One region of the Lactiplantibacillus plantarum genome, then DNA from elsewhere that is predicted to be linked to it. Evidence: predicted binding sites of a transcription regulator. Region 1 holds the regulator's gene; the other holds the start of a gene.
What was found. Region 1 encodes LexA, which represses DNA repair genes until DNA is damaged. Its sites were predicted from a motif close to CNAACANNTGTTNG; they were not measured.
Positions count from the first base shown of each region.

Region 2: parE (DNA topoisomerase IV subunit B) is a predicted target of LexA. The motif match lies at 2,829-2,842, and genes of this name have one in related genera.

Region 1 covers NZ_CP039121.1:1,899,282-1,907,218, forward strand. The annotation lists gene rpsB (30S ribosomal protein S2) at 27-830, opposite strand; gene E5260_RS08775 (HAD family hydrolase) at 1,055-1,777, shown strand; gene E5260_RS08780 (D-2-hydroxyacid dehydrogenase) at 2,066-3,064, opposite strand; gene E5260_RS08785 (GIY-YIG nuclease family protein) at 3,149-3,454, opposite strand; gene E5260_RS08790 (tRNA1(Val) (adenine(37)-N6)-methyltransferase) at 3,438-4,196, opposite strand; gene E5260_RS08795 (lysophospholipid acyltransferase family protein) at 4,308-4,943, shown strand; gene E5260_RS08800 (YneF family protein) at 5,001-5,237, opposite strand; gene E5260_RS08805 (DUF896 domain-containing protein) at 5,335-5,574, opposite strand; gene lexA (transcriptional repressor LexA) at 5,726-6,358, shown strand; gene E5260_RS15620 (DNA alkylation repair protein) at 6,448-6,678, opposite strand; gene E5260_RS08820 (hypothetical protein) at 6,982-7,611, shown strand; gene E5260_RS08825 (hydroxymethylglutaryl-CoA synthase) at 7,661-7,937, opposite strand, start outside.
Region 2 covers NZ_CP039121.1:1,706,354-1,714,290, forward strand. The annotation lists gene parC (DNA topoisomerase IV subunit A) at 1-638, opposite strand, end outside; gene parE (DNA topoisomerase IV subunit B) at 652-2,658, opposite strand; gene plsY (glycerol-3-phosphate 1-O-acyltransferase PlsY) at 3,143-3,769, shown strand; gene E5260_RS07915 (aldose 1-epimerase family protein) at 3,965-4,843, opposite strand; gene hslU (ATP-dependent protease ATPase subunit HslU) at 4,870-6,288, opposite strand; gene hslV (HslVU peptidase proteolytic subunit) at 6,306-6,848, opposite strand; gene xerC (tyrosine recombinase XerC) at 6,832-7,776, opposite strand; gene trmFO (FADH(2)-oxidizing methylenetetrahydrofolate--tRNA-(uracil(54)-C(5))-methyltransferase TrmFO) at 7,856-7,937, opposite strand, start outside.

The sequences.
Region 1 (7,937 bases):
TTAGGCAGCCTAATTATTTCAATTAATTATTTGTCAGACTTGGCGTCGTTGTCGCCTTCAACAGCTTCAACGATGTCTTCCAATGAGTCAACGGACTTCTTAGCGTCCTTGTTGTCCTTGAAAGAATCTTCAGTAACATCTTCGTCTTCACCTTGACGACCTTCAATGACAGCATCAGCCATCTTAGAAGTGATCAAACGAACGGCACGGATTGCGTCATCGTTTGAAGGAATAATAACGTCGATGTCATCTGGATCAGTGTTCGTATCAACCATCGCAACGATCGGAATGTTCAACTTTTGAGCTTCCTTAACGGCGATTTGTTCCTTACGAGGATCAACGATGAAGATTACATCTGGAATCCGAGGCATGTCTTCGATACCGCCCAAGAACTTTTCAAGCTTGGCACGTTGCTTCATTAATAATGAAACTTCCTTCTTAGGTAACCGTTCGAAGGTGCCATCAGCTTCCATCTTCTTCAAGTCTTTAAGACGCTTGATCCGTGTTTGGATAGTGTTCCAGTTAGTCAAAGTCCCACCTAACCAACGATGGTTAACGTAGTATTGACCTGCACGGGTTGCTTCTTCTTCGATTGAATCTTGGGCTTGTTTCTTAGTCCCAACAAACAAGATAACACCATCATCAGCCGCAGCATCCTTAACGAAGTTGTAAGCTGAGTCGATCATCTTGACCGTCTTTTGTAAGTCAATGATGTAGATGCCGTTCCGTTCCGTAAAGATGTATGGTTTCATCTTTGGGTTCCAACGACGAGTTTGGTGACCGAAATGGACACCGGCTTCAAGCAATTGTTTCATAGAAATAACAGCCATAATAAATGTGCCTCCAAAAAATTTGTTTTATTCCTCCCCACCGTTCAACTAATCATGGCACTCTCCCGAGCACCGCCATGATTATCGCAGTAGGTGTGAATTGGTTTTAACACCGAAAATTAGTATACCGAAAATTACTAGTGCTTGCAAGCAATTTCATCAAGAATTTGTGAATTCCTGAAAGTGTGTTAAAATACAATCTCGCATAGGGGGCTCACTTAATAATGATAAAAGCCATCATTTTTGACCTTGACGATACGTTGTATGATCAAAAATCACCGTTCACTGCTGCCTTAACTAAAACTTTTAACCAGGCTTTGAGCAGCACTGAATTGGCACAAATTTTTAACCGGTTCCATGATTTTAATGACCGTACCTTTAACCAGGTCACTGATACAACTATGACGCTGGAAGCGTGGCAAACCGCCCGTATTCGACACGCGTTAGCACCCAGCAAAGTCCACATCAGCACTGATCGGGCTATCCAATTTGAAATGGCCTATCAGCAGGAACTAAATCAGATTTGCCTTTTCGATGGGCTGAGTGCGACGCTGACTAAACTCAGTCACGCTTTTAAAATTGGTATCATTACCAATGGGCCAGCGCCGATTCAGCATCAAAAGTTACATCAATTACAAATTGAACATTTCGTGCATCCGGATAACATTTTTATCTCAGAAGAATTGGGTATTGCTAAACCCGACCCATCGATCTTCACGACGTGGGCCCATCAGGTTGGCATCAAGGCCAACGAAGCCGTTTACGTTGGTGACAATGCAGCACTCGACATGACCAGTGCCAAACACGCTGGGTGGCAAACTTTTTGGTTTAATCACCGGCGCAATGACCAGGTGACACCGAGCGTAATTCCTGATCAAATCATCCAGAGTCCAGCGGAACTAAATGAACTATTGCTAGCACTTCTTCAAGCCGCCAGCGCTTCATAGACGCATACTGGCGTTAAAGCTACGAGCAACTTATGCTGGTAACAACCACGGTAAGTACGTGCTAGCAAGACCTTTACCTAGCAACACTTAATTGTGTTATCGCTAACAAAATCGCTCACTTGTGAAGCCCACAGCCGTGCAACCAGCTCGATTGTGGGCTTTTTGTTATGGATAATAACAGCATTGAAAGTACGCTTGGGGTTAACGCTTCGAAAAGGCCCCATTAGATGAAAGTATAAAAAATGGCGTCACTCAGATGAGTGACGCCATTTTCAGTGATAATCGAGATTAGTCAAACTTAACTTGTGTGTCAGCTTTACCAGTTTCGATGAATTGTTTGTTACTGTTCATTGAAACGTGCACCATGTTGTGAACGGCAGTTTCAGTGTAGAAAGCCGTATGTGGTGTAATCAAAACATTGTCGCGGTTGAACAAGTTCATGAAGACCTTGTCATCAATCGTTTGACCTTCAAGGTCTTTGTTGAAGATTTTAGTTTCGTATTCATACGTATCAAGAGCGGCACCGGCAACTTTGCCACTGTCTAAGGCTTTGATCAAGTCTTCTGAATCGATGAGTGTCCCACGAGCAAAGTTCAAGATGTAGGCGCCATCTTTCATCTTGCTGAAGGCATCCGCATTCAACATGTGGTAGTTATCCTTCAATGCAGGAACGTGTAACGTGATAACATCAGCTTGGGCGTATAATTCGTCCAAGGTGTCAACGTACATGCCTTCCTTTTCAAGTTCAGCATTCCGGTAAACATCGTAACCGATAACCTTAGCGCCGAAGCCTTTGAAAATATCGATGGCAGCACGGCCAATCCGACCAGTACCGATAACACCAACAGTCATGGTGTTTAATTCCTTGGCAATATCTGGTGCCCAACGGAAGTCTTGCTTAGCTAACTTCTTGTTGAACAATGGGGTTTGACGTAATAATTGCATCAATTGCGTTACTGATAATTCAGCAATCGCATTTGGTGAGTATGCAGGTACGTTAGAAATGTTTAAGCCACGTGCTTTAACAGTAGGAACGTCCAAGTTATCAACACCAACGTTACGAAGAGAGATGTTCTTAACCCCTTCGTCGGCTAACTTGTTCAATACTTCAGCAGTATAGTCCTTTTGTTGGTATACATCGGCACCGTCGAAGCCTTTAGCTAAGTCAACGTTGTCTTCAGTAAGTAATTCTGGAACTAATTTAACTTCAACATCTGGGTTTTCTTTCATCCAAGTATCGAAGAATGGACGTTCGTCATCACGTACAGCATATGCAATAATTTTCATTACAAAAATTCCTCCTATATATTGATACAGTAAATATTATAACAGTAAATGCGAGAAATAGAATCATAAATTGTGAAAACTTCGCTAAATTTTTACATCGTGAGCTGACAAGTATTTTAGCTTGGCAGCTCGCGATTGGTGTTTGAAGGCATATTCAGCCTTTAACGCACTTGATTTGTCAGTGAAAGTTTCATGATAAATTAATTGCAAAGGCCGCCGTGATCTGACCCGCGTATATTTAGCCCCTTTGCCCGCATTGTGCGTTGCTAATCGTCGCTGCAAGTTATCCGTAAAACCACCATACAACGTTTGATCAGCACATAATAGGACATAAAAATAATATTTTTTGATTGCCGTCGTGGACGCAGCCGGCTTACTTGTGCTTGCCATAGAGTAATGTGTGCACCTCTTCCCTGTATTCACCATCATCACGATAAACGACAAGCGGTGGCATGATTCGAACACCGTTGCGTTTCCCATCCTTGATCATTTCGATCAGAACCATGTTCGCTTCCCGTTGTGCTTTGGGATGGACGAACCGAATCCGTTTGGGTGCCAACCGATTGGTCGCCATGGTACTGAACAAGTCATCTAGTCGTTCAGGACGATGAACAAAATATGCTTTACCATTCATTTTTAACAAATCACTAGTTACCGCTAGGATCTGATCTAAATTAGCGGACAGTTCATGCCGTGCAATCGCCAAATGAGGATTTGGATTTTTAACGCTCTGCGGTCGATCTTTAAAATACGGTGGGTTACATAAGACTGTATCCACCGAATCTTTCGGTAGTTGGCGCGTAATTGCCAGTAAGTCTTCGTTCAGGACTGTCATTTGTTGGGTTAAATCGTTCAAAACAACACTGCGTTGAGCCATATCGGCCAACCGGGGCTGAATCTCGACCGCCGTAATATGGCCTTGAGTTTTAGCACTGGCGAATAGACCTACTGCGCCATTGCCAGCACAGAGATCCACGATCTGGCTCTTAACGCCCTTCGCAACCTGGGCAAAGTCACCCAACAGAACAGCATCCAGTGAGAACGCAAAGACTTGAGAACTTTGAATGATTTGGATATCTTGACTATATAATTGATCAATACGCTCATCGGCGTGTAACGTGACGTCTGCCATATTCGGCCACCTCTCCATTAAAATCATCGCACAGTTATCATACAATTAACTTGCAGAATTTGCCAAATTTCGTCATACTGTGAGCAGTTAGTAAACGAAAGGAAGATCGTGATGTTTTATTCTTTTATGCGCGGACTAGTCCGACTAATCATCACCATTATTAACGGTCGGCCGCACTATCAAGGACGGGAAAACTTGCCTGAGGGCGCCTACATCTTAGTTGGACCGCACCGGACGTGGTTTGATCCGTTGTACTATGCGTTGGCCGGCAGCCCAATGAAATTTAGCTTTATGGCCAAGGAAGAACTATTTAAGAATCCCGTCTTGCGGTTCATTCTCGTCCATGCGAACGCTTTTCCTGTCAATCGGCAACATCCAGGACCTTCAGCAATCAAGACCCCCGTCAAATTTTTGCGCAGCGGTAAGCTTTCATTAATCATGTTTCCATCGGGAACGCGCCACTCACAAGAACTTAAAGGCGGTGCAACCGTCATCGCTAAGATGGCCGGTGTTCCACTAGTCCCAACCGTTTACCAAGGTCCATTGACCTTCAAACAACTTTTTAGTCGTCAGCGGGTCACCGTCCGTTTTGGTAAACCGATTGATATTGATCGTAAGCTGAAACTAGATGATGCTGGTCAAAAACAAATTGAAACTAAAATGTTGCACGCTTTTGACGACTTGGATCGTCAAATCGACCCAACGTTCAAATACGTTGATCCTGCTACAACCCGTCAGAAACATTAAGTTCGATAATAAAAAAGTGTCGGTGATCGCAATTTAAAGCGAGCCGACACTTTTTTACTACTTGTTATCGTTTTTAGATGCAGCTTTCATCGAATTCAACATCTGATGTAACTTCTTTTCGGATGGGCGTTGACCCATTTGCATCATCATACTACGAAGCATTTCTTCACTAATTGGTGGATTTTGCTTCAAGTAATTTTGCATATAGTGCCGGGCACCGAAGAAACCACCAGTTAACCCAACCAATACGCCGATAACGACGATTAAAATCCAAATTCCTGTAGACACAGTCATTCCCCTCCCTTATTACAGTCTTCATTAAACTAGTCTACACAAATTAATAATAAAAGAAAAGGAAAATTTGTCAGTTGACAAATTTTCCTGAAATCGGTTAATCATCTCGAAGACCGCGATCGCGTTGCACTTGACGGACCTTTTCTGGCGTAACCTCTTTACCATCTTTATCATAAACCTGAAGCATTTCAACTTGTTGCCGAAAACCGGCGCGAAATTCCTTCAAGTATTTTTGCCGCAACTCTTGACGTTCGGCTTCTTCTAGCTCGGTGAGCCCCTCGGCTTTCGCCTTATGAGCTAACTCATTGATCCGAGCAAGCAATTCTTTTGAAATCAAATCAGCAGCCCCTTTCACTCTTGAAATATACACGAAATTAGACCCTAAATCAATTAATAGTGTTTGTCAACCGAACATTTGTTTGAAAGCTATGAAACGCTATGCTACAATTGGTTTAACCAATAATGAAAATAAAAAATGAGGTGCCAAGATGAGTAAAACATCGGAAAGCAAACAAATGGCCGTTCTTCGCTTTATTTATGAACGTGTCAATGAAAAAGGATACCCGCCAACCGTTCGTGAGATTGGTGAAGCCGTTGACTTATCTTCGACTTCGACCGTTCACGGCCACATTTCACGGCTAGAAAAAAAAGGTTACATCCAAAAAGACCCAACTAAGCCACGTGCCATTGAGGTAACGCCAGCCGGTTTCGAAGCACTGGGCGTCGAAACTACGCCACATCAAATTCCGGTACTTGGAACGGTAACCGCCGGCCAACCAATTCTTGCCGTACAGGAAGCGACGGATTATTTTCCAATTCCTAAGGAACTTGAATCATTCGGTGGCGACCTTTTCATGCTCACCATCCGTGGCGAAAGTATGATCAATATCGGTATCATGAATGGTGATCAAGTCATTGTTCGGCGTCAAAGTTCCGCTGACAATGGTGATATCATCATTGCCATGACCGATGAAAATGAAGCGACTTGCAAGCGATTCTTCAAAGAGGCCGATCACTACCGACTACAACCTGAGAACGACACGATGGCCCCAATTATCTTGAACAACGTCTCTGTATTAGGCAAAGTTGTCGGTTTATATCGCGACATGCTGTTTCAGTAAACTATCACCCACAAGATGACAATTCAATTTGTCATCTTTTTTATTCGCCAGTTTTTAGAGCAGGTTGATGGCATGCCTACAGATTCCACTCACAAATATTTACACCCTTCCCGCCGTGCCAGGGACGAGAGCACGTTATTTGCGACAAAAGCACGCCCCCATTCCGAATTCACTTTGCCATAATCCCGCAATGCCCAACCGATTGCCTTCTGAATAAAAAAGTCATCATCACCCCGATTCGTTAGTATCGCCGTTTGTAAATTGGCAATTCGTCCTCTTTCAAGCCTAATCGAAGCGCGATACCTACTCGTCGCACCTATTTATCGGTAGCTCGTAAATATACCACCCACTTGTTGTAAACAACCGTGCGCTGAGAGATACGCTGCAGGCACCTTGCGCCAGGCATCAACACTATCCCACCGTGGCGTTACTGTGATTTGGTGGTAGCACCATTGCTATTGAACCAGCGGCGCCTGATTCTCCCGGTGTATCGACAGAAAAAGTGCTGGCGTCAAATTGGTTATTAGTCAGATCTCTTTTCAAAATATTTCAAATCTGTGACGAACAGCCAATAGTTCAATGGTATAATGATTATACTATTTTAAACATTGGGAGTTGGTTACATGTTGTTCCTAGCCATTATGGGCTTGATTGTTTTTCTATTAGCATTATTTTCCGTGATTTACGCACGTCAAACCGGTGGTGGTTGGAAATTTCTAACACTAATTACGGTCCTCAGCGCCCTGGTCACCATCTACGCGGTCGTTAAATTGCCTTACTGGCCATACAACCAGTCACAGCAATCGACGCGCAAAGCATCATCTAGTACGAGTACTAGCGCTAGTACCAGCAAGTCTAAATCAACGAGCTTGAGTTCCTCACAAGTCGTTTTTAACGAAGCCAACACCAAACGCGCGGCCGCAACGACTAAGTTGAATGAAGAAAATATCCTTAAACAATTACAATCTAACTATCAATCGATTGGCACCGTTGCATTCACCAAGTCAACGAAAACATATACGATTACGCCAACCAATAAAAAGTACGTTAAATCTTTGAAGACGATTAAATCATATCCATCTCAAAATCAAAAAGCAATCACGACGATTACTTCAAATTTCAAATCATTGTCAAAATCGCTCAAGAAAAATCTTGCGGCTGGTTATACCATTCAGTTGCTACAGCCAGATACCACTGACAAGACGCTGTTGAGTGTCAAAGATGGCCAGATCATCACCAACAACTTCAAATAACAAAAGTCACTTGCCTAGCATATTTGCTAGTAACAAGTGACTTTTTCGTTTAAACTTGTCGATCCAAATATTGGCGTTGTTCGTCCTTTTGACCGGTCAATACGAATCGGTGGGGATCATCAGCATAACTGACCGACTGATCATCAGCCCGCCATTGCAGTTGATGACTAAATAAGGTCTCATATTCCACCACACTAACTCGGCGCCGACGAGCCAACCGTTGTGGTAAGCCATGATCTAAGCCGGCCTGATAATCCGGCTGAATAACCCCGGTATAAAATTCACCCTCGGCACCCGAGCCATAACTGAATAATCCGAGTCGGTTC
Region 2 (7,937 bases), 190 kb from region 1:
TTGACAAAGTCCATCAAATCTTCAAGCGTTGCCTTAGGGTGATTCATCAGGAATAAAATCGCATCAATGACTTCACTCAAGTTATGCGGCGGAATTTCCGTTGCATAACCGGCTGAAATCCCCGTTGCCCCGTTAACTAATAAGTTCGGAAAGCGGGCCGGTAAAACAGTTGGTTCGTACTCCGTATCATCAAAATTTAGGACCATATCGACAGTCTTTTTATCAATGTCTTGAAGCATTTCACCAGCGATTTTGCTCAAACGTGCCTCGGTATACCGCATGGCGGCAGCCGGATCACCGTCCATGGAACCATTATTCCCGTGCATTTCAATCAGCGGTTCCCGTAACTTCCAGTCCTGACTAAGACGAACCATTGCTTCATAAATCGAAGAATCACCATGGGGATGAAAATTACCCATGACGTTTCCGACTGATTTAGCGGACTTACGGAACGCTTTGTCAAAGGTGTTGCCATCCTGATTCATGGCGTATAAGATTCGTCGTTGTACTGGCTTCAAGCCATCACGGATGTCTGGCAAGGCCCGTTCTTGAATAATATATTTAGAATAACGGCCGAAGCGGTCGCCCATGACGTCTTCAAGGGTTAGTTCTTGAATTTTTGGTTGTTCAGTTGCCATTTTACGACCCCCTCTATTGTTTTAGCTGTTGTGCCAATTCTTCGTCGGCTTGCTCATGTGCGGATGAGACGGCCTCGTTATCTAGTAACGACCCGTCTTCGTCCAAATTAAAGTGGACGTTACTTTCGATCCATTTTCGACGAGGTTCAACTTTGTCGCCCATTAACGTTGTGACCCGTTTTTCTGCTAAGGCAGCGTCATCGATTCGGACTCGGACTAAGGTCCGTTTTTCAGGATCCATGGTTGTTTCCCATAGCTGTTCCGCGTTCATTTCGCCAAGTCCCTTGTAGCGCTGGAGTGCATAGCCCTTACCAAATGACTTGGTCTTGAGCGTTAGCTCTTCGTCAGTCCATGCATATTCCGTCCGTAACTGCTTGTTCTGCTTCTTTTGTAATCGATACAGCGGTGGCAACGCAATGTAGATTTTACCAGCGTCAATCATTGGCCGCATGTACTTATAAAAGAATGTCAGTAAGAGAATTTGAATATGGGCACCATCGGTATCGGCATCGGTCATAATAATGATCTTGTCATAATTACTGGCCTTAATATCAAATTCGGGACCAACACCCGCACCAATTGTGTAAATCATGGTATTAATTTCTTCATTCTTGACAATATCAGCTAATTTGGCCTTTTCGGTATTCAACACCTTACCACGTAATGGCAAAATTGCTTGAAACTTTCGATCACGCCCCTGTTTAGCTGAACCACCGGCCGAATCCCCTTCGACTAAGAATAATTCATTCTTCTTAGCGTTTTTAGACTGCGCTGGCGTTAATTTTCCAGAAAGTAACCGTTCCTGCTTATGGCGCCGCTTACCGTTTCGGCTTTCATCACGGGCCTTACGGGCAGCCTCACGAGCCTGCCGAGCTTTGGTGGATTTGCGAATCAGCATTTGAGCAAATTCACCATTTTCCATCAAGAAGAATTGAAGTTGTTCACTCACAATATTATCAACAATCGTTCGTGCTTCGGGTGTTCCGAGCTTTTCCTTAGTTTGACCTTCAAATTGTAAGAGATTTTCCGGTACTCGTAATGAAATAACAGCGGATAACCCTTCACGGACATCGGAGCCTTCCAAATTTTTATCCTTGTCCTTCAATAGGCCAACCTTGCGAGCATATTCATTGAATGCTTTCGTCCAGGCACTGCGGAACCCTACTTCATGAGTCCCACCGTCTGGCGTCCGCACGTTATTGACGAATGACAACAAGTTTTCCGAATAGCCATCGTTGTACTGCGCAGCGACCTCAACTTCGACACCTTCCTTAGTGCCGTCAAAGAACATAATATCCCCGAGGGTGTCCTTATCTTCATTGAGGTAACTGACAAACGCCTTGATACCATCTTCGTAATGGAAGACCAGCTCTTGTTGTTGATTTTCCCGTTCGTCAGTCAGCGTGATTTTGACGCCTTTCAGTAAGAATGCGGATTCACGCAACCGTTCAGCCAACGTTTGAAAATTATAAACCGTCGTTGTAAAGATACTAGCGTCCGGCTTAAAAGTCATTGTCGTTCCAGTTGGCTTATTAGTCTTCCCTTTCTTTTCAAGGGTACCGACGGGATGACCCCCATCTTTGAAATGTTCAACGTAGCGGTAGCCATCACGGACAATGGTTACCGTCAATTCGGACGACAATGCGTTAACGACGCTCGCACCGACCCCATGCAGCCCACCAGAAGTCTTATAACCACCCTGGCCGAACTTACCACCAGCATGCAAAACCGTGAGGATAACTTCAGGTGTTGGAATACCGGAAGCATGCATTCCAACTGGCATCCCACGACCATGATCGACAACGGTGATGCTGTTATCGGCGTGAATAATCACGTTGATTTCTTTACCATAGCCAGCTAAGGCTTCATCAACGGCATTATCGACAATTTCATAAACTAAGTGATGGAGTCCGCGGCCGTCTGTAGAACCGATATACATTCCGGGACGTTTCCGAACGGCTTCTAATCCTTCAAGTACTTGGATTGAAGAATCATCATATTTTGGGCTTTTCTTGGCCATTCTCACAACTCCTTTTATCTTTAAAAATCTACCTCAACTAGGTGCGGCTTTCAGGTAACCGTAATAAAATAGTCCTAAAAGCCCCAACCTGTCAAGGTACAATTATGTTAATTTCTAATTGTCACTTGTGGCTCTTCATCTGTTAGCATACACGTTAACAATTAAAATAGCAAACACACGTTCGCGTTTAAAACTATCTTTTAAAAGTTAAGCCACTTACTAGCTTACCTCATGTTGATTCTAAGCGCCAGTTCAATGAATAAACTTATTACTGGTCACGACTAGTTCTTAAAATGCGTGATTAATTTGACAGTTAGCGCTTTAAAGGCTCTAACCACCCGCTTTTAGGCACATAATAATTATCAAAAAATCATTTTATTTTCATAATTTGACACGCAATCATCATTTTTTAAACTAATTAATCCCCACAATCTTAAAAAGAATGCTAAAATATTGAGTGATTATATTGCAGGAGGAACCAACTTTGAAAATAATAATTATGCTGATCATCGCCTACTTAATTGGCGCGATTCCTTCGGGTGTCATTATTGGCAAATTTTTCTTTCACACTGATATTCGTCAAGCAGGTAGCGGTAATATCGGAACTACCAACACGTACCGGGTCCTAGGCCCGACCGCTGGGACAATTGTCATGGTGATGGATATTCTAAAAGGCACCATCGCAGCACTACAACCGACCTTGCTATTTCATATGAATAACCGGTATACCTTATTGATTGGACTAGCAGCTATTTTAGGACATACTTTCTCAATTTACATCGGCTTTAAAGGTGGTAAGGCCGTTGCCACGAGTGCTGGGATCTTATTGGCCTACAACTGGGAGTTCTTCTTAATTGCTAGTGCCATCATGTTATTATTGGTTTACACGACCAGTATGGTCAGTGTTGCTAGTATGACGGCTTTTCCAATCGTCACGTTGATTGCAATTTTTTACTATCAGGATTGGTTGCTATCACTCGTGGCCTTTGCATTGACCCTCTTCATCTTCTATCGGCACCGCAGTAATATTGCACGTATCAAAAACGGGACCGAATCATTGGTACACTTCGGACTTGGTTGGCGACGTCAGCAACGGGCTAACCGCAAATAATTATGTTACTTTCAAGACCATTTCATTACTGAGTGGTCTTTTTATTTAGGAACGGGTAAGCTTTGGTGCTGGGTTTGTATTTTTTGTTTCTAGTTAAAGTAAGATGATACAATTCTTTATTTTGCTATCTTTTCAGACCACAATAAAAAACCGGTCAAACCTGTCGACCGGTTTCACTAAACCACAGTATTTTAGTTAGAAAAAGCTAATCGCATATTTAGCATCAAACGTCTGGTTCGCTGCAAGCCGATTAATGCCCATCTTATGGCTTAATTGACCATCGCTATCAACGTTATCCGCAATGCCCCACCATGGCTCTAAGCACACGAACGGCGCTTCTGCGGGGTATGGTGACCACATGCCGACGTATGGTGCATCTTCAATCGTCATCGCTACCCCATGATCATCCAGATCAGTGTCCAACATTAACGTCGTCTCGTGATGATTCAAATCCAAAATCAGGGCATCGTCCTTAAACAAATCCCGGCTAAGTGCTAATGGCTTGGTCAGGTCGAAGTCATCCGCATTTGCCGCATCGTTCAACGGTGCCTGTAATGGAATATGCGCGTAGACCTTTCGTGGTGCCACAGTAACCTTATAATCAGCTAGTGTGCCCGCCGGATCAGCGAGTGGTACGTTAAATGCTGGGTGCCCACCAACAGAAAATAACAGCTCTTGATTAGCTGGATTATGCACATTGTAGTTAACGGTCAATTCATGATCCGTCAACGTATAAATCAAACGTAATCGAAACGCGTACGGATACATCTCCCGCGTCGCACGACTATCGGTCAATTCAAATGTTGCTTGTGTGGCCGTTTGGTTGACGACCGTAAAGTCATTGTCGCGGGCAAAACCGTGCTGTCCCATGTGATAAGCCTGACCAGCAACGGTATACTGGTCATCCTTTAAACGACCAACGATTGGAAAAAGCACGGGTGCGTGCCGGCCCCAAAAAGTTTTGTCGGCCTGCCACATGTACTCAATACCGTCACTCGACTTGACACTACTTAATTCCGCCCCAGCTTCATTAATCAAAACGGTGAGGTACTCATTCTTTAATTCGACTGTCATCCGCGTAAACGCCCCCTTGATAAATTTTATAAGATGTAACGACTAAGATCCTTATCCTGTGCAATGTTACCGATTCGCTCGTTGACATAGCTTTCAGTGATTGTGACTTCGCCCATTTCCATGTCAGGACCTTCGTATAGCAATTCTTCCAAGAGCTTTTCCAAAATGGTGTGCAAACGACGGGCACCGATATTTTGTGTCTCATGGTTGACCTTATAGGCAATCGTGGCAATCGCTTCGATAGCTTCAATCGTGAACGTCACTTTAATGTTGTCCGTACCGATCAAAGCGATATACTGCTTAATCAACGCATTCTTAGGTTCCGTCAAAATCTTAACAAAGTCATCCTTGCTTAAATCGTCTAATTCGACCCGAATTGGAAAACGGCCTTGCAATTCAGCAATCAGATCACTAGGTTTACTTTCCGCAAAGGCCCCGGAAGCGATAAACAGAATGTGATCAGTATTGATGGGACCATATTTTGTTGAAATTTGTGACCCCTCAACGATTGGCAGAATATCTCGTTGAACCCCTTCACGTGAAACTTCACCGGAACCTTGCTGACCACCCTTAGTAATCTTATCAATTTCATCGATAAAAATAATCCCGGTATTTTCAGCACGGACAATCGCATCATGATAAATATCAGCGTTATTGACTAACTTTTCGGATTCTTCCCGAACTAAAATTTCTCGGGCCTCTGAGACTGGCATTGTCCGTTGGATCCGCTTCTTGGGCATTAAGGCACCTAAACTATCACCAAGATCAATACCCATTTGACCAAGCATGTTATTATTACCCGCGGCGGCTTGCTGGGGGTCATCCATCTCGATGGTAACCTCTGAGTTTTCTAAGCGCCCCGTTTTCAACTGATCGGCAACTGATAATCGTTGATTACGAACTTCATCGGTCACTTCTTCGTTACTTGAATCGTCAACGTTGGGGGTCTGGCCGTTTTGCATCTGGCTAAACATGTTCATCATGTTTTGGAACTCGTTACCATTGTTCTTAGCCTGCTTCTTTTGGGCCGGTACTAATAATTTGACGAGCCGTTTGTCAGCAGCCTGCACCGCTTGTGCCCGCACACCAGAATAAGCCTGTTGTTTTTCCATCTCGATAGCCACGTCCACTAAGTCACGAACCATGGATTCAACATCGCGACCAACATAGCCGACTTCCGTAAACTTAGTTGCTTCAACCTTCACAAACGGGGCGTGCACAATCTTAGCCAACCGCCGGGCAATTTCGGTCTTCCCGACCCCGGTTGGTCCGATCATCAGCATGTTTTTGGGGGTAATTTCTTCCTGCATTTCAGCAGAAAGTTCCATCCGCCGATAACGATTACGTAGCGCGATCGCCACCGCTTTTTTGGCTTGGTTTTGACCAATAACATAATTATCAAGCGCGGCCACAATTTGTTTCGGTGTCTTATTGATTTCTTCCATGAGCGTTTCCTCCTACATTACAACGTTTCTGAGATCACATTATGATTGGTAAAGATATCAATGTCGCCGGCAATATGGATTGCCGCTTCAGCGACTTCCTTGGCACTCATATCCTTAGCATGTAGCTGCATTGCGCGAGCTGCGGCTAAGGCAAAGTTACCACCAGAACCAATGGCTAAGACGTCGTTATCCGGCGTGATTACTTCACCACTCCCAGAAACAAGTAACATGTCATCTTTGTTCATGACGATCAACAAAGCTTCCAATTTCTGTAACGCCTGGTCACTGCGCCATTCCTGGGCAAGCTCAACGGCTGCCCGTTGTAAATTCCCAGAAAATTCGTTGAGTTTCTTTTCAAAACGATCTTCAAGGTTAAACGCATCCGCGACACTCCCGGCAAAACCTACGACGACCTGATCATTATAAATCCGCCGAACTTTATGGGCTGTCCCTTTCATTACGACTTTTTCACCCATCGTGACCTGACCATCACCGGCCATGGCGTTATGGCCGTTTTGGCGAACGGCGCAAATGGTAGTTGCTTCAAATTTCGTTGTCATGTTCAGTCTCCTTTGTCGATTCCCGCGTTGCCCGTGGGAAAAATTGACGATAATCTTGTTGTAAATGTTCCTTTGTCACGTGCGCATAAATTTGCGTCGTTGACAAACTTGTATGACCTAACAGCTCCTGCACGGTCCGTAAATCGGCACCATTATTCAGCATCTGCGTTGCAAACGTGTGTCGGAGCATGTGGGGATGAATATCAGCCGTTAAACTACTTTTCTTAACGATTTGATTCAAGACATATTCGATTCCGCCGCCAGTAATGGGGCCGCCGTGACGATTAATAAACACCGTTTGGTGCGTTTGACCATACTTGGCCATCACGGGCTGCCGGCAGACGGTTTCGTAATGCTGAAGCGCGGTAGCCGCGTACCGACCAAATGGGACGTAACGTTCCTTGTCGCCCTTCCCACGAATCAACATCATTTTTAGGTCGTAATCAACGTCGGCTAATTGTAGATCGACACACTCACTCAGCCGAATCCCAGTACCATACAGGACTTCTAATAACGCCGCGTTCCGGGCCCCCATCACGCTATCATCCGCATAGACAGTTTGAAATAATACGTCCAGCTCCTTTTGATAGAAAAAACGGGGTAAGCGCGCCGCGTGTTTTTTGAGTTGGACGTACACGAAGGGATTCAATTTAGCTAAATCATTCTTAACCAAAAAGTTATAGAACGACCGCAAGCTTGAAACTTTCCGAGCAATTGAATTGCGGGTCAAGTGCCGGTCATATAAATGACTTAAATAGACGTTAACGTCCAACCGGTCAACTTCAGTATACGCTTTCGCGCCGCCATTTGCCGTTAAGAAATCATTAAAAGCTTGAATGTCTTCCCGATAAGCAGCAGCGGTCTCTTCCGAATACTGTCGTTCAACCCGAATGTACTTTAAAAAGAGGGTTAAATAATCCGTTTCCATGCAAAAACCTCCATACGTTGCTACTTTAGCAAAGTATGGAGGAAAACACAATTATGCACCCTGTCAATGGGGCAATATTTTAGTTGTTAACGGTCAATGTTTCATCTTTAAAAGTCGTCAGGTCAGCCAAGGCCCGTTCAGAAATCGCCGTATTACGCTCA